3 regions of the Sphingomonas sp. AP28 genome follow, and region 3 is predicted to be linked to each of the others. Evidence: predicted binding sites of a transcription regulator. Region 3 holds the regulator's gene; each other region holds the start of a gene.
What was found. Region 3 encodes LexA, which represses DNA repair genes until DNA is damaged. Its sites were predicted from a motif close to GTTCCNCNCTTGTTCT; they were not measured.

Region 1 (4,985 bases), 1.0 Mb from region 3:
CCTGATCGAGGATGCCGGGCTTTTCCTGGCCGCGCGGGCCGTAACGCAATAATTTCATCGGATGATCCTTAGTTGACCCAGCCGCCGTCGATCACGTGGACCGCGCCGGTGGTGAAGCTCGATTCGTCGCTGGCGAGATACAGGAACAGCGCGGCGATCTCTTCGGCGCGTCCCAGCCGGCCCATCGGCTGGCGCGCGACGAACGCCGCGTCGGCCTCGCTGACCGAAATGCCCTGCGTTCCCGCCTGCGAGACAATGCGTTCGCGGAGGGAAGGGGTCTCGATCGTGCCGGGGCACACGCAGTTGCAGCGAATTCCGCGGCCGACGAAATCGGCTGCCACGGCCTTGGTCAGGCCGATTACCGCTGCCTTCGATGCGCCGTAGGCGTAGCGGTTGGGGATGCCCTTCACGCTCGACGCGATGCTGCTCATGTTGACGATCGCACCGCCGCCGCGCGCGAGCATGCCGGGCAGGAACGCGCGGGTCATGCGGTGCATCGCGTGGACGTTGAGGTCGAACGACAGCATCCAGTCGTCGTCGCTGCCTTGCAGGATGTCGCCCGCTGCAACGAAGCCGGCGACGTTGGCGAGAATGTCGATGTCGCCGATCGTTGCGGGCAAAGCGGCGATCGCGCTTGCGTCGAGCAAGTCGACGACGAGACGGTCGACGCCGTCGATCGCCTGCAGCGCATCGTCGTCGCGGTCGAGTGCGAAGACCCGTGCGCCCTCGTCGCGGAAGCGTTCGGCGGTGGCGCGGCCGATGCCTTGTGCCGCCGCGGTCACTACCGCGGTCTTGCCGGACAGTCTCATTCCATCTCCTGCGCGTGTTGTGCGTTTCGTTGGTTTTATTAGTCAAAGTGACTTTTGAAAAGGGGCGGCGGCGCTATGGTCGCGGTAGTACGCCGTATCGAAGGAATTTCCGTGACGTATCGCATCGTGACCGCGCTGGACCTCGCTGATGACGCAGCCCTGATCGCCGCCTATCGCGAACGCCACGCGCCGGGCGCCGTGTGGCCCGAGGTCGTGCGCGACATCGTCCAGCGGGGCTATCGAGAGATGGAGATCTGGCAGGTGGCCGACCGGCTCGTGATGATCGCGGAGGTCGAAGACGATTTTCCACGCGCGGCCGACCCAGCGTTGCAGCCGGTCGTCGCGTCCTGGGAGACGGCGATGGACGTTTATCAGAAGCCGATCGCTGCGGACGGGCCGAAATGGGCGGTGATGGAGCGGATCTTCTCGCTCGCGGACCAGGCCGCCGGCTGATCTTTTTCCGGTTGATGCCGTTAAGGCGTGAGCGTCACGAAACTGTCCATCACGCGCTTGCGGCCGGACTGTTCGAAGTCGATCTCCAGCTTGTTGCCTTCGATCTCTGCAATCAGCCCATAGCCGAACTTCTGGTGGAACACGCGCATGCCGAGCGAGAGATCGTCACGGCCCTTGTTGCCTAGGCTGATCGCGCTCGACCGGCTTTCGACGACGCGGGCGGGCTTGGTGGAGAAAGTGCTGCCGGTGCCCGACGCGCGTTGCCAGCCGGGGCCTCGGCCCGTGCCACGAGCGACATCTGCGAACGGATCGGCCCGGTCGGACCAGTTGGCTTGCCAAAGGCTCGCGCCGCCGGACATCGTGGTTTCCGTGTCGATGTGTTCGGCGGGGAGTTCGGCGACGAAGCGCGAGGGGATCGACGAGTTCCACTGGCCGTAGATGCGGCGGTTGGCGGCGTGGATGATGACCGCCAGTCGCCGGGCACGGGTTATCGCGACATAGGCGAGGCGGCGTTCCTCCTCCAGGCTCTTCACGCCGCCTTCGTCGAGCGAGCGCTGCGACGGGAACAGGCCCTCCTCCCAGCCGACCAGGAACACCGTGTCGTATTCGAGCCCCTTGGCGGCGTGGATGGTCATGATCGTGACCTGCGGATCCTGCGCGCCGCCCTCGTTGTCCATCACCAGCGACACGTGTTCGAGGAACGCGCCAAGTGAGTCGTACTCCTCCATCGCGCGGACGAGCTCGCTGAGGTTCTCCAGGCGGCCGGTGGCCTCGACCGATTTCTCGGCCTGGTACATCGCGGTGTAGCCGCTCTCGTCGAGCAACTGCCGCGCGAGTTCGGCGTGCGGCAGGCTGGTCGCCATGTCGCGCCAGCGCGCGATGTCGCCGACCAGCCGGCCGAGCGATTTCTTCGCAGCCCCGGTCAGTTCGTCGGTGTCGAGGATGCGCGCGGCGGCGGTGGTCAGCGGCGTACCGGTGGCGCGCGCGAGCTGGTGGATGCGCGCGACCGCCTTGTCGCCGAGGCCACGCTTGGGGACGTTGACGATGCGTTCGAAGGCGAGGTCGTCCGCGGGCTGGTTGACCACGCGGAGGTACGCCAGCGCGTCGCGGATTTCGGCGCGTTCGTAGAAGCGGAAGCCGCCGACGATCTTGTACGGCATGCCGATCGCGATGAAGCGGTCCTCGAACTCACGCGTCTGGTGCTGCGCGCGGACCAGGATCGCCACCTCGTCGAGGCTCTTGCCCGAGCGGCGGACGATGTCGATCTCCTCGCCAACCCGCCGCGCTTCCTCAGGGCCGTCCCAGACGCCGATGACCTTCACCTTCTCGCCGACGTCACGCTCGGTCCAGAGCTGCTTGCCGAGCCGCCCGCCGTTGTTGGCGATCACGCCCGACGCGGCGCCGAGGATGTGCGGCGTGCTGCGGTAATTCTGTTCGAGGCGGATGACCTTCGCGCCGGGGAAGTCGCGCTCGAACTTCAGGATGTTCTCGACCTGCGCGCCGCGCCACGAATAGATCGACTGGTCGTCGTCGCCGACGCAGGCGATATTCTTGCGCTCCTGCGCGAGCAGCCGCAGCCAGAGATATTGCGACGAGTTGGTGTCCTGATACTCGTCGACCATGATGTATTTGAAGCGCTGCTGATACTGGGCGAGCACGTCGCGGTGCGTCTTCAGGATCACCAGCATGTGGAGCAGCAGGTCGCCGAAATCGCACGCGTTGAGCGCGATCAGCCGCGTCTGGTATTGCTGGTACAGCTCGCCGCCGCGGCCGTTGGCGTAACGCTCGCTCTCGCCCGCATCGATATCGGCGGGGACGAGGCCCTTGTTCTTCCACTGGTCGATCAGCCCGGCGAGGCTGCGCGTCGGGAAGCGCTTTTCGTCGATGTCGGCGGCGAGGATCAGCTGCTTGAGCAAACGCAACTGGTCGTCGGTATCGAGGATCGTGAAGTTCGATTGCAGCCCGACCAGTTCGGCATGGCGGCGCAGCATCTTCGCCGCGATCGCGTGGAAGGTGCCAAGCCACGGCATGCCCTCGACCGCATCGCCGACCAGCCGACCGACCCGCTCGCGCATCTCGCGCGCGGCCTTGTTGGTGAAGGTGACGCTCAGGATTTCGGACGGCCATGCCTTCTTGGTAAAGATCAGGTGCGCGAGCCGAGCGGTCAGCGCCGCGGTCTTGCCGGTGCCGGCGCCGGCGATGATCAGGACTGGGCCGTCGGTGGTCAGCACCGCCTCGCGCTGCGGCGGATTGAGGCCGCGGAGATAAGGCGGTTCTGCTTGCGGCGCGGACGTTTGGGCGATCTGGTTCACCGGTGAACAGGTAGGGAACGGGGGCCGATCGGGCAACCTTTGAAACGTTGCCAAACCGTCGCGCAGATGTCACGAACCGCGCCTAGGGGATGCGCAGCGACGTGGTTCGTGGTCGGAGATGCCGCACCCAGAAAGGTGTCCCGACGCGCTGGCGCCGTCGCCCGCAGGCATAGCCTTGCGGACCGCAGGACCATTTGAGGAACATCATCATGAAGCTTTTCATCAGCGTCGCTTCGGCGGCGATCGTCGGAGCGTGCCTGTTTTCCACGGCCGCGTCGGCCAGTTCCGTGCGTGAGCCGGTGTCGGTGCGCGTATCGCGTGCGGGCCTCGATCTGTCCAACGACGCAGGGCGGTCCGCATTCCAGCGTCGGCTGCGATCGGCGATCGCCAGTGCGTGCCAGCCGCGTACCAGCGGTCTCGATGCGCTCGCCGATGCGCACCAGTGCCGCAAGGAAATGACCGCCGATGCGGACGTGAAGATGGCCGCGCTGTTCGGGCGGAGCGGGACGCAACTCGCCAGCATCGGTGCGGTACGCTGAGGGCTTGAGGCGACGCGTTCCCGCGAACGATCTTTCCCACGAGGGAGAGCTTGCTGACGCTTGCCGGATGGAGGGGGAGGTCAGGGGAAACCGCTGTGCCGTGTTCACCCCCTCCGTCACCTTCGGTGCCACCTCCCCCCTGGCGGGGGAGGATCGATAAGGCGGCGTCCCATATCAGGCCGAAGCGTCGCTTGATTTGTATCTGTCATAAGATTGTCATCGTAAGGGCCGACTGCACATTCCCATGGCAACCTCCACATTTGCACCAGACGCGATGACGGCTGATTCGAGCGCGAAGGCGTCGATGCCGCACACCGGTCCCAAGCTCGACCATTCGCTGCACCCGGCGGGGCGGTGGATATTCCTCGCCGTGCTGATCGGCGGGCTTGCCTATGCCGGGTTCAGCATCGCGTTCGACACCGCGCAGGTCGGCGAGAGCCTGGCGGGCGGGGCGTTCGCGTTCCTCGCGCTGGCGCTGCTGATCGCGCTTGGTTTCGAGTTCGTGAACGGATTCCACGACACCGCCAACGCAGTCGCGACCGTCATCTACACGCATTCGATGCCCGCGCCGCTCGCGGTCGTGTGGTCGGGGTTCTTCAACTTCCTCGGCGTGATGCTGTCGTCGGGCGCGGTGGCGTATTCGATCGTGACGCTGCTGCCGGTCGACCTTATCCTCAACGTCGGCAGCGTCGGCGGGTTCGCGATGATCTTCGCGCTGCTGCTCGCGGCGATCGTCTGGAACCTCGCGACCTGGGCGGCGGGGCTGCCCAATTCGTCGAGCCACGCACTGATCGGCTCGATCCTCGGCGTCGGCCTCGCCAACCAGATCATCAACGGCGGCGGTGCGGATGGCACGTCGGGCGTCGACATGG
Region 2 (4,985 bases), 1.3 Mb from region 3:
CCTCGGCGAAGGATTTCTTGAGGTCCGCGACGCCGGAGAAGACGGCCGAGATCGCGACGAACCGCAGGTCGACCGCGTCGGCGAGCAACCGCGCGATCGTCGTCTTGCCGGTGCCGGGCGGGCCCCACAGGATGATCGAGGACAGCCGGCCCGCCGACACCATCCTGCCGATCGCGCCTTCGGGGCCGGTGATGTGATCCTGCCCGACCACCTCGCTTAGCGTGCGCGGACGCAGGCGATCGGCGAGCGGCGCGTTTTCGGGATGCGTTTCGGTGGGGGCGGCGGGTTCGAAGCCCGCGAAGAGATCGGCCATTGGCGGAAGATAGGGGCCGGGGGGCGGTTTGCCCATCCGCCGGCCAGCCAAGCGCGCTGAGCATCCTGACACACTTCGTCAGCTTCATACGCATCGTCATCCCCGCGCACGCGGGGATCCATACTGGCTGACGGCTTTGCACGCTCGTGCGGTCCGAAGGTCGGGGTCCCCGCCTCCGCGGAAATGACGGACCTGAAAAAGCGAATCTTTTCGTCGCCCCTCTTGAACCCGAAACAGTCTGCGATATATCGCAATCCATGAATGAAGATATATCGGAGAACACTCAAATGCGTTTTGGTATGGGATATGGAGCTTGGACCGGTGGCCCGCGGGGCGACGGTCACAGGCATGGCGGTCGCGACCACGGACCCGAGCATGCGGCTTGGAAGCAGGGTGGCGGCCCACGAGGGCGTGGTCGGCGGCTGTTCGATGGCGGCGAGCTGAAGCTCGTGATGCTGAAGCTAATCGCCGACGCACCGCGCCACGGCTACGACCTGATCCGCGAGATCGAGGGGCTGACCGGGGGCGGCTATGCGCCGAGCCCGGGCGTCGTCTATCCGACGCTCAGCATGCTCGACGAGATGGGCCTGATCGAAGAGCAGCAGTCGGAAGGCGCGAAGAAGCGCTTTGCGGCGAGCGACGAGGGCCGCGCGCATCTCGCCGAGAATGCGGCCGTGGTGGACGGTCTGTTCGCGCGGCTGGCGGCGGTCGGGGCGGAGTCCGAGCGGACCGATGGCGCGCCGATCCGGCGGGCGATGGGCAATCTTCGGCAGGTGCTCCAGCACCGGCTGATGCGCGAGGACGTCAACGAGGATACGCTGCACGAAGTCGCGGCGCTGCTCGACGAGGCGGCGCAGAAGATCGAGCGGCTCAAGTGAGCGTCTCGGTCGCGAGGGTGCCGACGCATTCGGCGAGCAAGTATCTCCAGCAGCTTGCCAAGCACTGGAGCCACAAGATGGAGGTCACCTTCTCGGAGGAAGAAGGCCGCATCGCCTTCCCGAACGGCGCCGTGCTCGAGATGCGCGCGGACAGCGAAACGCTGGACGTCGCGCTGACGGTGCCGGAGGCAGAGGACGTCGAGCGGATGCGTGGGGTGGTGTCGAGCCACCTCGACCGCTTCGCCTTCCGCGAGGCGCCGTTGACGTTCGACTGGGTGACCGCGCCCTGAGCGAAGTGCAACCTGCCCCCTCCCTGAAAGGGAGGGGCCGGGGGTGGGTAGGCCGGTTCGAGCCATCTACGCCTGAACATGCGGAAGCCGACCCACCCCCAACCCCTCCCTTTCAGGGAGGGGGGCAGATCAGGGCATCACTTACCCCGCCGCGCCATCACCTCGAGATACGTGTCCAGGACGGTCTGGTTGATCGTATCCCACAGATACCCGGCGACCTTGTCGTGCCCGGCCCAGCCCATCGTCTCGCGCAGGCCCGGCTCCGAGACGATCCGCCCGATCGCATCCGCGTACCCGGCAATATCCGTCGGCGGCACGAGAAACCCCGTCACGCCGTCATCGACCAATCCGACCGCACCCGATGCGCGAGCGGCAACGACGGGCACACCCGCCGCCATGGCCTCCAGCGTCACGTTGCCGAACGTCTCGGTCACGCTCGGATTGAAGAACACGTCCATCGACGCGACCGCGCGGCCGAGATCGTCGCCCGATTGGAACCCCGCGAAGATCGCCCCCGGTACACGCTCCGCGAACCAGCTCCGCGCGGGGCCCTCGCCGATCACCAGCACCTTGTGGCGCACGCCGCGCTGTTCCAGCGTCCGGATCACGTCGGCGAAAACGTCGAGACCCTTCTCCTTTACTAGCCGCCCGAGAAACCCGACAGCAACCTCGCCGTCTGCAATTCCCCGCGCGCGCCGCCACTCGAGATCGCGGCGTGTCGGCGTGAATCGATCGTGGTTCACCCCGCGCGACCAGATCGCGGTCGGCGTCGTCACGCCCCAGTCGCGGACGATCTCCGCCATGCCGCGGCCCGGCACCAGCACTTCGTCGACGCGGTTGTAGAAGCGCGTCAGGATCTTCACCATGATCGGTTCGAAGAACGCCATCCGGTAATAGCGGAAATACGTCTCGAACCGCGTGTGCAGCGAGGCGACCGTCGCGATGCCGTTGCGGCGGCCATAGCTGATCGCGCGGTGGCCGAGGAAATCGGGGGCCGACACATGGACGATGTTCGGCGCGAACGCATCCAGGTCGCGACGGATCGCGGCCGGTAGCCCGCGCGCCATCTTGTATTCGCCGCGCCCGGCAGGCAGCGGCAGCGACGGCACCGCGACCAGATCGCCGGTCGGCGGGAAGGCGGGCCTGGCGTTGGTCGGCGAATAGACACGCACCGTCACGCCCTTCGCCAGCAGATGGCCGACGAGCAGGTTCAGCGCCTGGTTTGCGCCATCGCGTACGTAATTATAGTTGCCGCTGAACAGGGCGATGCGCAGGTCGGTGGCGTGCATCGTCGCGCGGATAACGCCGTGCGCCGCCAAGCGCCACTAAATCCGCAACATAGGCCGGCCGCCACCCATTGATGTTCCCGTATCGTTCTCGTACATCGGGGGCATGGCGAAACCCCAGAAGCGTTACGTATGTCAGGCCTGCGGATCGGTATCGCACCGCTGGGCGGGGCAATGCGCCGATTGCAGCGAGTGGAACACGCTGGTCGAGGAGGCGAACACTGCCGCTACGCCGTTCCATTCGAAGCATAATCTTCAGACCGGCGGCCGCGCGATCCAGCTCGTCGGGCTCGATGCCGAAATCAAGCTGCCAGACCGGATGGCGACCGGCATCGCCGAACTCGATCGTGCGCTGGGGGGCGGGTTCGTCGAGGGGTCGGCAACGCTGATCGGCGGCGATCCGGGGATCGGCAAGTCGACGCTGTTGTTGCAGGCGGCGGCGAAGATGGCGCTTGCCGGGCAGTCGGTCGCGTATGTCTCGGGCGAGGAAGCGGCGGATCAGGTTCGGTTGCGCGCGCGACGGCTCGGGCTCGGCAATGCGCCGGTGCAACTCGCGGCGGCGACCTCGACCCGCGACATCCTGACGACATTGCAGACGCGACCGCCGGCGATGCTCGTGATCGATTCGATCCAGACGATGCACTCCGACCTGATCGAAGGCGCCCCCGGCACCGTCAGCCAGGTGCGCGCGTCGGCGCAAGAGCTGATCCGTTTCGCAAAGGAACGCGGGACTGCCGTCGTCCTGGTCGGGCACGTGACGAAGGACGGCTCGATCGCCGGCCCCCGCGTGCTCGAGCACATGGTCGACACGGTGCTGAGCTTCGAGGGCGAGCGCAGCCATCAATACCGCATCCTCCGCGCAATCAAGAACCGCTTTGGCGGCACCGACGAGATCGGCGTGTTCTCGATGCAGACCGAAGGGCTGGCGGAGGTCGGCAACCCGTCCTCGCTGTTCCTGACCCACCGCGACGACGCGATGACGGGGGCGACGGTGTTCCCGGCGCTCGAAGGAACGCGGCCGGTGCTGGTCGAGATTCAGGCGTTGACGGTACGCTTGGCGTCGGGTGCGACACCGAGGCGTGCGGTCGTCGGCTGGGATTCGGGGCGTCTCGCGATGATCCTGGCCGTGCTGGAAGCGCGGTGCGGTCTGAGCTTCTCCAACGCCGAAGTGTATCTGAACATCGCCGGCGGCTACCGCGTACAGGATCCCGCGGCGGATCTGGCGGTGGCGGCGGCGCTGATCTCGGCGATGTCGGAGCGACCGGTCCCGGTCGACGCGGTGGCGTTCGGCGAAGTGGCGCTGTCGGGCGAGATCCGCCCGGTCGCGCATGGGCCGCTTCGATTGAAGGAGGCGAGCAAGCTTGGCTTCGAACGCGCATTGGTGCCGGCGTCGATGACGGGTGAGAAGAGCGGGATGAAACTCTCGGGGTTCAAGACGCTGGCGTCGTTCGTCGACCACATGATGGGGCGTGGTTAGGCACCAGAAACCTTGTTTCCCCGCGAAGGCGGGGACCCAGACTGGACTCCCGCCTTCGCGGGAGAACATGGCAGCGGTCGTGACGGTGTTGAGCCGTACTTTCATGGCCGATAGGGTAATTAGCGCTCAAAGCCGCGTACCTGGTCACCCTTTTGATTGTTCGGCACGGTTTATTCAAAGGACAGCACCACCCCGGCGGAGGCCGGGGCCCAATTGGGAAACGCTGCTGGCGATCGCCGCGCTTAGCCATCACGACCGCTCCAATTGGGCCCCGGCCTCCGCCGGGGTGGTGCACTCACTGCTATCGTCACGCACTGATCGACCCAACCACGCAACGGCACCGCGTCCCGCAAATCCGCAACAAGCCCAACACATGGCCTCTCGCGACAGCCATGCTATGGCCGCCCGCATGGCGAACACGAAAAGCAATACCGGTACCGTCGAGGTCGACGGCACCCGATACGACTGGCACCTCCAGCGCGAACCGCAACACACGGATGCCGAAGGCTGGAAGGGCATGACGATCTCGCTGTTGCAGGACGACGCCAAACGCGAAGCGCTGCTCGAGTTCCCGGCGCCGAAGCGCCTGTTGAAGGGCTTGCCGCGCGGACGGCTCCAGATCGACGACGCGACGATCGCTCGCGGCGTGCGTGCGGCCTTAGCTGCGGGGTGGGAGCCAATGTCGCGGGGCAAGCCGATGGTTTTCACGGTGGATTCCGAAGGGAATTGAATTGTGGATTG
Region 3 (4,985 bases):
CGCCGGTCGCCCCTTCGCAGGCCACGTCGCCCCGGGCCAAGCCACCCGCATCTTCACCGGCGCCGCCATGCCCGACGGCGCGGACACCGTCATGGTCCAGGAAGAAGCCGCGCGTGACGGCGAAACCCTGATCCTGGCCGGCGAAGGCCCGCCAACGCTCGGCCGCAACACCCGCCGCAAGGGCCTCGACTTCTCGACCGGCACCCGCCTGATTGCCGCCGGCGACCGCCTCAGCCCCGCGCGCATCGCCGTCGCCGCAACCGGCGGCCATGGCAGCCTCACCGTCAACCGCCGCGTCCGCGTCGCCGTCGCCGCCACCGGCGACGAACTCGTCCCCCCCGGCTCGACCACCGACGGCGTCGCGCTCCCCGAATCGAACGGCATCATGCTCGCCGCGATGCTCGCCGACATGCCCGTCGACATCGTCGATCTCGGCATCCTCCCCGATAATCTCGAGATCCTCCGCGACGCCTTCGCCAGCGTCGAGGCAGACCTGCTCGTCACCACCGGCGGCGCATCGGTCGGCGACCACGACCTCGTCCGTCCCGCAATCGAAGCCGCCGGCGGGACGATCGATTTCTGGCGGATCGCGCTGCGCCCCGGCAAGCCGATGATGGCCGGCCGGATCGGCGAGATGATGGTGCTCGGTCTCCCCGGCAATCCGGTCTCCGCGTTCGTCACCGCGACGTTGTTCGTCAAACCCGTCGTCGCGCACATGGCGGGCGCACGCAACCCGCTCCCCCAGTCGACCCACGCGCTGCTCGGCGAAGACCTCCTCGCGAACAACGCCCGCACCGACTATCTCCGCGCCGAACTGCGCGACGGCAAAGCCTATGCCTCGACGATCCAGGACAGCTCGATGCTCCTGACACTAGCCCGCTCTACCTGCCTCATCGTCCGCCCCGGCAACGCTCCGGTTGCAAAGACAGGCGAATCGGCGGAAATCCTTGTGATCGCGTGAAGCGAGCGCTTGACGGCGTTAATTATGTTCCATAGAAGTTCCCAGTCTGTTCCGGACGGAGAACCGCCATGCTCACGCGCAAGCAGCACGAACTCGTCTGCTTCATCAACGATCGCCTCAACGATACCGGCGTCTCGCCGTCGTTCGAGGAGATGAAGGACGCCCTCGACCTCAAGTCGAAGTCGGGCGTCCACCGTCTGATCAGCGCGCTCGAGGAGCGCAACTTCATCCGCCGCCTGCCGAACCGCGCGCGCGCGCTCGAGGTGCTGCGAATGCCAGAGCGTGCCGAGAAAAAAACGCCGTCGAAGGCGTCGAACGTCAAGGCCGCCCCCGCCGCCGCGACGCCACAACCGGCCAACGACGTCATCGAGATCCCCCTCCACGGCCGCATCGCCGCCGGCGTCCCGATCGAGGCGTTCGAAGGCAGCACTATGCTAGCCGTCCCCGCCGCGTTGCTCGGCACGGGCGAACACTACGCTCTCGAAGTCTCGGGCGACTCGATGGTCGAAGCCGGCATCCTCGACGGCGACTACGCCCTGATCCGCCGCACCGAAACGGCGCGAGACGGCGAGATCGTCGTGGCCCTGATCGAAGACAGCGAAGCCACCCTAAAATACTTCCGCCGCGAAGGCGCCATGGTCCGCCTCGACCCCGCCAACCGAGCCTACGACCCCCAACGCTACGCCCCCGCCCAAGTCCGCGTCCAAGGCAAACTCTCCGGCATCCTCCGCCGCTACGACTGAGCCGCCGCCTCCTACTCTGCGCGGTCGCAAGATCTTGTGCACGCGGAGGCGCGGAGACACGGAGGTGTTGCGCTTGGGGAGAACCGGCTGATTTAAACGACGACGGATGAATCACCGGACAGCCATTAAACTGGTCCGGTTCATCGTCTGAGACACTGCTCCGCGTCTCCGCGAGAAAGTTCAACGCCGACCACCGCGTGCTTCGGCTGATGATTTGGATAGCGCGAAGGCGCTAAGGCGCGAAGATGTTGCATTTGGGGGGGCGCCTACCTTCACTTCGAAGAGGTCAAGGCGACGACGCTCCCCGATCGCTCGCGGAGTTCGGGACGGTCTCCCGAACCGCATCATCTTCGCGCCTTTGCGCTTTCGCGTGAACATCATTCTTCCAGCGACTTCGGTTGGCCCGAAACCCAGACGTACCATCGTGAAACTCAGCGTGCCGCGATCTGAAAAGATGCGCAGGACGCTCAAGGACAGGCGGATCGCGCCAGGGGTGGCGGTCGCCGGCGTTCAATATCGTCACGACCGTCCCCGTCCCCAAGGTCAGCGCGATGCCGCCCGTATGCCGCATAACACGGCGGTCCAGTTTCAGCCATCGCGGCACACAGTGGTTCGGCAAACCGCGTTCGCTGACGACGACGTCGGCGGTGCGACAAGCGGCGATGAGTTCAGCGATCGGGACCATATAGGCACTGCGGGTTGCAAGTATCCGCCACGGCCGTCCCCGAGAGGCGATGTCGGTCATACACAGATCGCGGCTGCACCGCGCATCGGGCTGGTCCGCCATCAACAAGGGCTCGCCGCCCACCCCACCATTCTCGGCGAGCATGTCCCGCGTATAGTCGCCCGCCCGATCGCGCAGCATAGCCAGCCCCGCGGCCGTCCGTACCGCAACGTGGCGACCGTCGCCGGTGATCAGAATGTCCGGGGCGGGTGTCGCGAGTGCCCAGACCGCCCCAGCCGCGAGCGGCAGTAAACCCAGCCGCCGCCAGCGCGTTCGCCATAGCGCGATCCAGATACCGCCGACGATCATCAAGGCGAATGCCGCCGTGGGCATCGCGGGCAACGATCGGACCGATCCCGGCGCGCCGGCGACGACATGCGCGAGCCAGAGAAGCGCGTCGAGCGACCGTTGAACCAGCCACCAGATCGGCGCCCCAAGTCCGCCGGCATCCAGAAGCAACGCCAGCGCCTCCAGCGGCATGACCACGAACGTCGTCAGCGGGATCGCGACTATATTGGCAAACGCGCCGTACAAGCCCGCCTTGTGGAAATGGTAGACCGCGATCGGCATCAGCGCGAACTCGACGAGCAGCCCCGTGAGAAGCAGCGACGCGACGCCCCGTGTGAGACGACGGCCTCGTCCCTCCTCATGCGGTCCGAAAAAAGCGCGGATCGTCGGATGTTCGTGCAGCGCCATGATTGCGGTGATCGCCGCGAACGAGAGCTGAAAGCTGGGTCCCGCCGCCGATTCGGGGAGCACCAGCATGACGCACGCCGCCCCCGCCGCAACGAGGCGCAAGGTCATCGCCTCGCGTCCCATCGCCAGTGCCGCCAGCACGAGCAGCGCGGCGACGCACGACCGGATCGTCGGAACCTGGCTTCCCGTCAATAACGTGTACCCGATCGCTGCCGCCGCCCCGGCAAGCGCCGCGATCAACGGCAAACGCGCATGCAGCGCCAGCCTGGGACTAAGCGCGAGCAACCGCAACACGATCAGCATCGTCGCCGCGACCGCAGCCGTAATGTGCAATCCGCTTACCGACAGCAGATGCGCGAGCCAGGCGCGGCGCATCGCCTCCGAGTCCTCCTCGCTGATCGCGCCGACGTCGCCGGTCGCGAGTGCGGCGGCGATCCCGCCCGCGCTGCCGTCCAGTCGCGATACGATGTGGTGCGAGAGTGCGACGCGGATACCGGCTCCAGATCCGCTCGGCGTGGTGACGACGACCGGTGCGAAGCCGCGCCCCGTCGCGCCGATCCCGCCGAACCACGCGACGCGAGCGAAATCATATGCGCCCGGTACCGCGGGTAGAGGGGGTGGCATCAGACGGGCTCTCAGGCGGACGATCGCCCCCGTCCCCAAGAGCTTCGGTGCATCCGCCTCTGCCAGATTGACGCGGACACGGTACGGCAAGGCGACCGGCTGCCCGTCCGTCTCCGCACCCCTCCCGACCGGCAGTAGCGTCAGCCGGACCAGCTTGCGCGCCACCAATGGTTCGATCGCCTCGACCTTCGCCGAGAAACGCGCGATCGTCGGGCCGCCGAGCACGGGTCGCGCCACGGACACCGATCGCGCCCAGATCAGCCCGAGCCCCAATGCAGCCGTCAGCAATCCTACCGCGAGCACGCGCGCCGCGCGACCGCCTTGTCCCACGGCGAGACATGCCAGCCCGCCCGCCACCAGCACCAATATCGTCACGAACCACGCCGCGTCGTCCGGCAGCGCAAACCACAACGCTATCCCGCCACCCAGCATCACCGGCAGCCACAACACCAACTGGTCGCGCTCCGCCTCGAGCCAGCGTTCCACGGCAAGCCCGACGACAGCCCCCCATCGCGGCACGCCCATTTGTCGCCGCCAAGGACGCATGCTAGGGGCGGCGACGGCTGTCATGGCCATCGTTTCTCCATCGTTTCATCAGTCTGGGAGCACCCGCGGTTGGGCGCAATATCTGATACGGGCACCGCCGCTTCGGCCGCACCCGTGGTTACCCGTTTCGCTCCGTCGCCGACGGGGTTCCTGCATCTTGGCGGCGCGCGCACCGCGCTGTTCAACTGGCTGTTCGCCAAGGCCAATGGCGGCAAGTTCCTGCTGCGTATCGAAGATACCGACCGGGTCCGCTCGACCCAGCCGGCGATCGACGCGATCATCGACGGGATGCGCTGGCTCGGGCTCGACTGGGACGGCGACGTCGTCATGCAGTTCGCGGGCGCCGAGCGTCACGCTCAGGTCGCGCACGAGATGGTCGCGAAGGGCCACGCGTATCGCTGCTACATGACCAATGACGAGATCGCGGCGATGCGCGCCGAGGCACAGGCCGCGAAGAAGCCGCTCCGCATCCGCAGCCCCTGGCGCGATCGCCCCGAGAGCGAAGCACCGAACCTCCCCCACGTCGTCCGCCTGCGCGCGCCGCAGGAAGGCGCCGTCACGATCGAGGACCGCGTTCAAGGCGCCGTCACGGTCAAGAACGAAGAGATCGACGACCTCGTCCTGCTCCGCTCCGACGGTACGCCGACCTACATGCTTGCCGTCGTCGTCGACGATCACGACATGGGCGTCA

Region 1: AC1MH0_RS18295 (ATP-dependent helicase) is a predicted target of LexA. The motif match lies at 3,578-3,593, and genes of this name have one in related genera.
Region 2: radA (DNA repair protein RadA) is a predicted target of LexA. The motif match lies at 2,844-2,859, and genes of this name have one in related genera.

The regions. Positions count from the first base shown of each region.
Region 1 covers NZ_CM155283.1:3,945,615-3,950,599, forward strand. The annotation lists gene AC1MH0_RS18280 (fumarylacetoacetate hydrolase family protein) at 1-58, opposite strand, end outside; gene AC1MH0_RS18285 (SDR family oxidoreductase) at 69-809, opposite strand; gene AC1MH0_RS18290 (L-rhamnose mutarotase) at 921-1,262, shown strand; gene AC1MH0_RS18295 (ATP-dependent helicase) at 1,283-3,565, opposite strand; gene AC1MH0_RS18300 (UrcA family protein) at 3,784-4,113, shown strand; gene AC1MH0_RS18305 (inorganic phosphate transporter) at 4,388-4,985, shown strand, end outside.
Region 2 covers NZ_CM155283.1:3,719,717-3,724,701, forward strand. The annotation lists gene AC1MH0_RS17100 (replication-associated recombination protein A) at 1-313, opposite strand, end outside; gene AC1MH0_RS17105 (PadR family transcriptional regulator) at 601-1,191, shown strand; gene AC1MH0_RS17110 (DUF2218 domain-containing protein) at 1,188-1,481, shown strand; gene AC1MH0_RS17115 (glycosyltransferase family 4 protein) at 1,619-2,770, opposite strand; gene radA (DNA repair protein RadA) at 2,874-4,244, shown strand; gene AC1MH0_RS17125 (hypothetical protein) at 4,642-4,974, shown strand.
Region 3 covers NZ_CM155283.1:822,531-827,515, forward strand. The annotation lists gene AC1MH0_RS03585 (molybdopterin molybdotransferase MoeA) at 1-961, shown strand, start outside; gene lexA (transcriptional repressor LexA) at 1,030-1,704, shown strand; gene AC1MH0_RS03595 (ComEC/Rec2 family competence protein) at 1,991-4,273, opposite strand; gene gltX (glutamate--tRNA ligase) at 4,364-4,985, shown strand, end outside.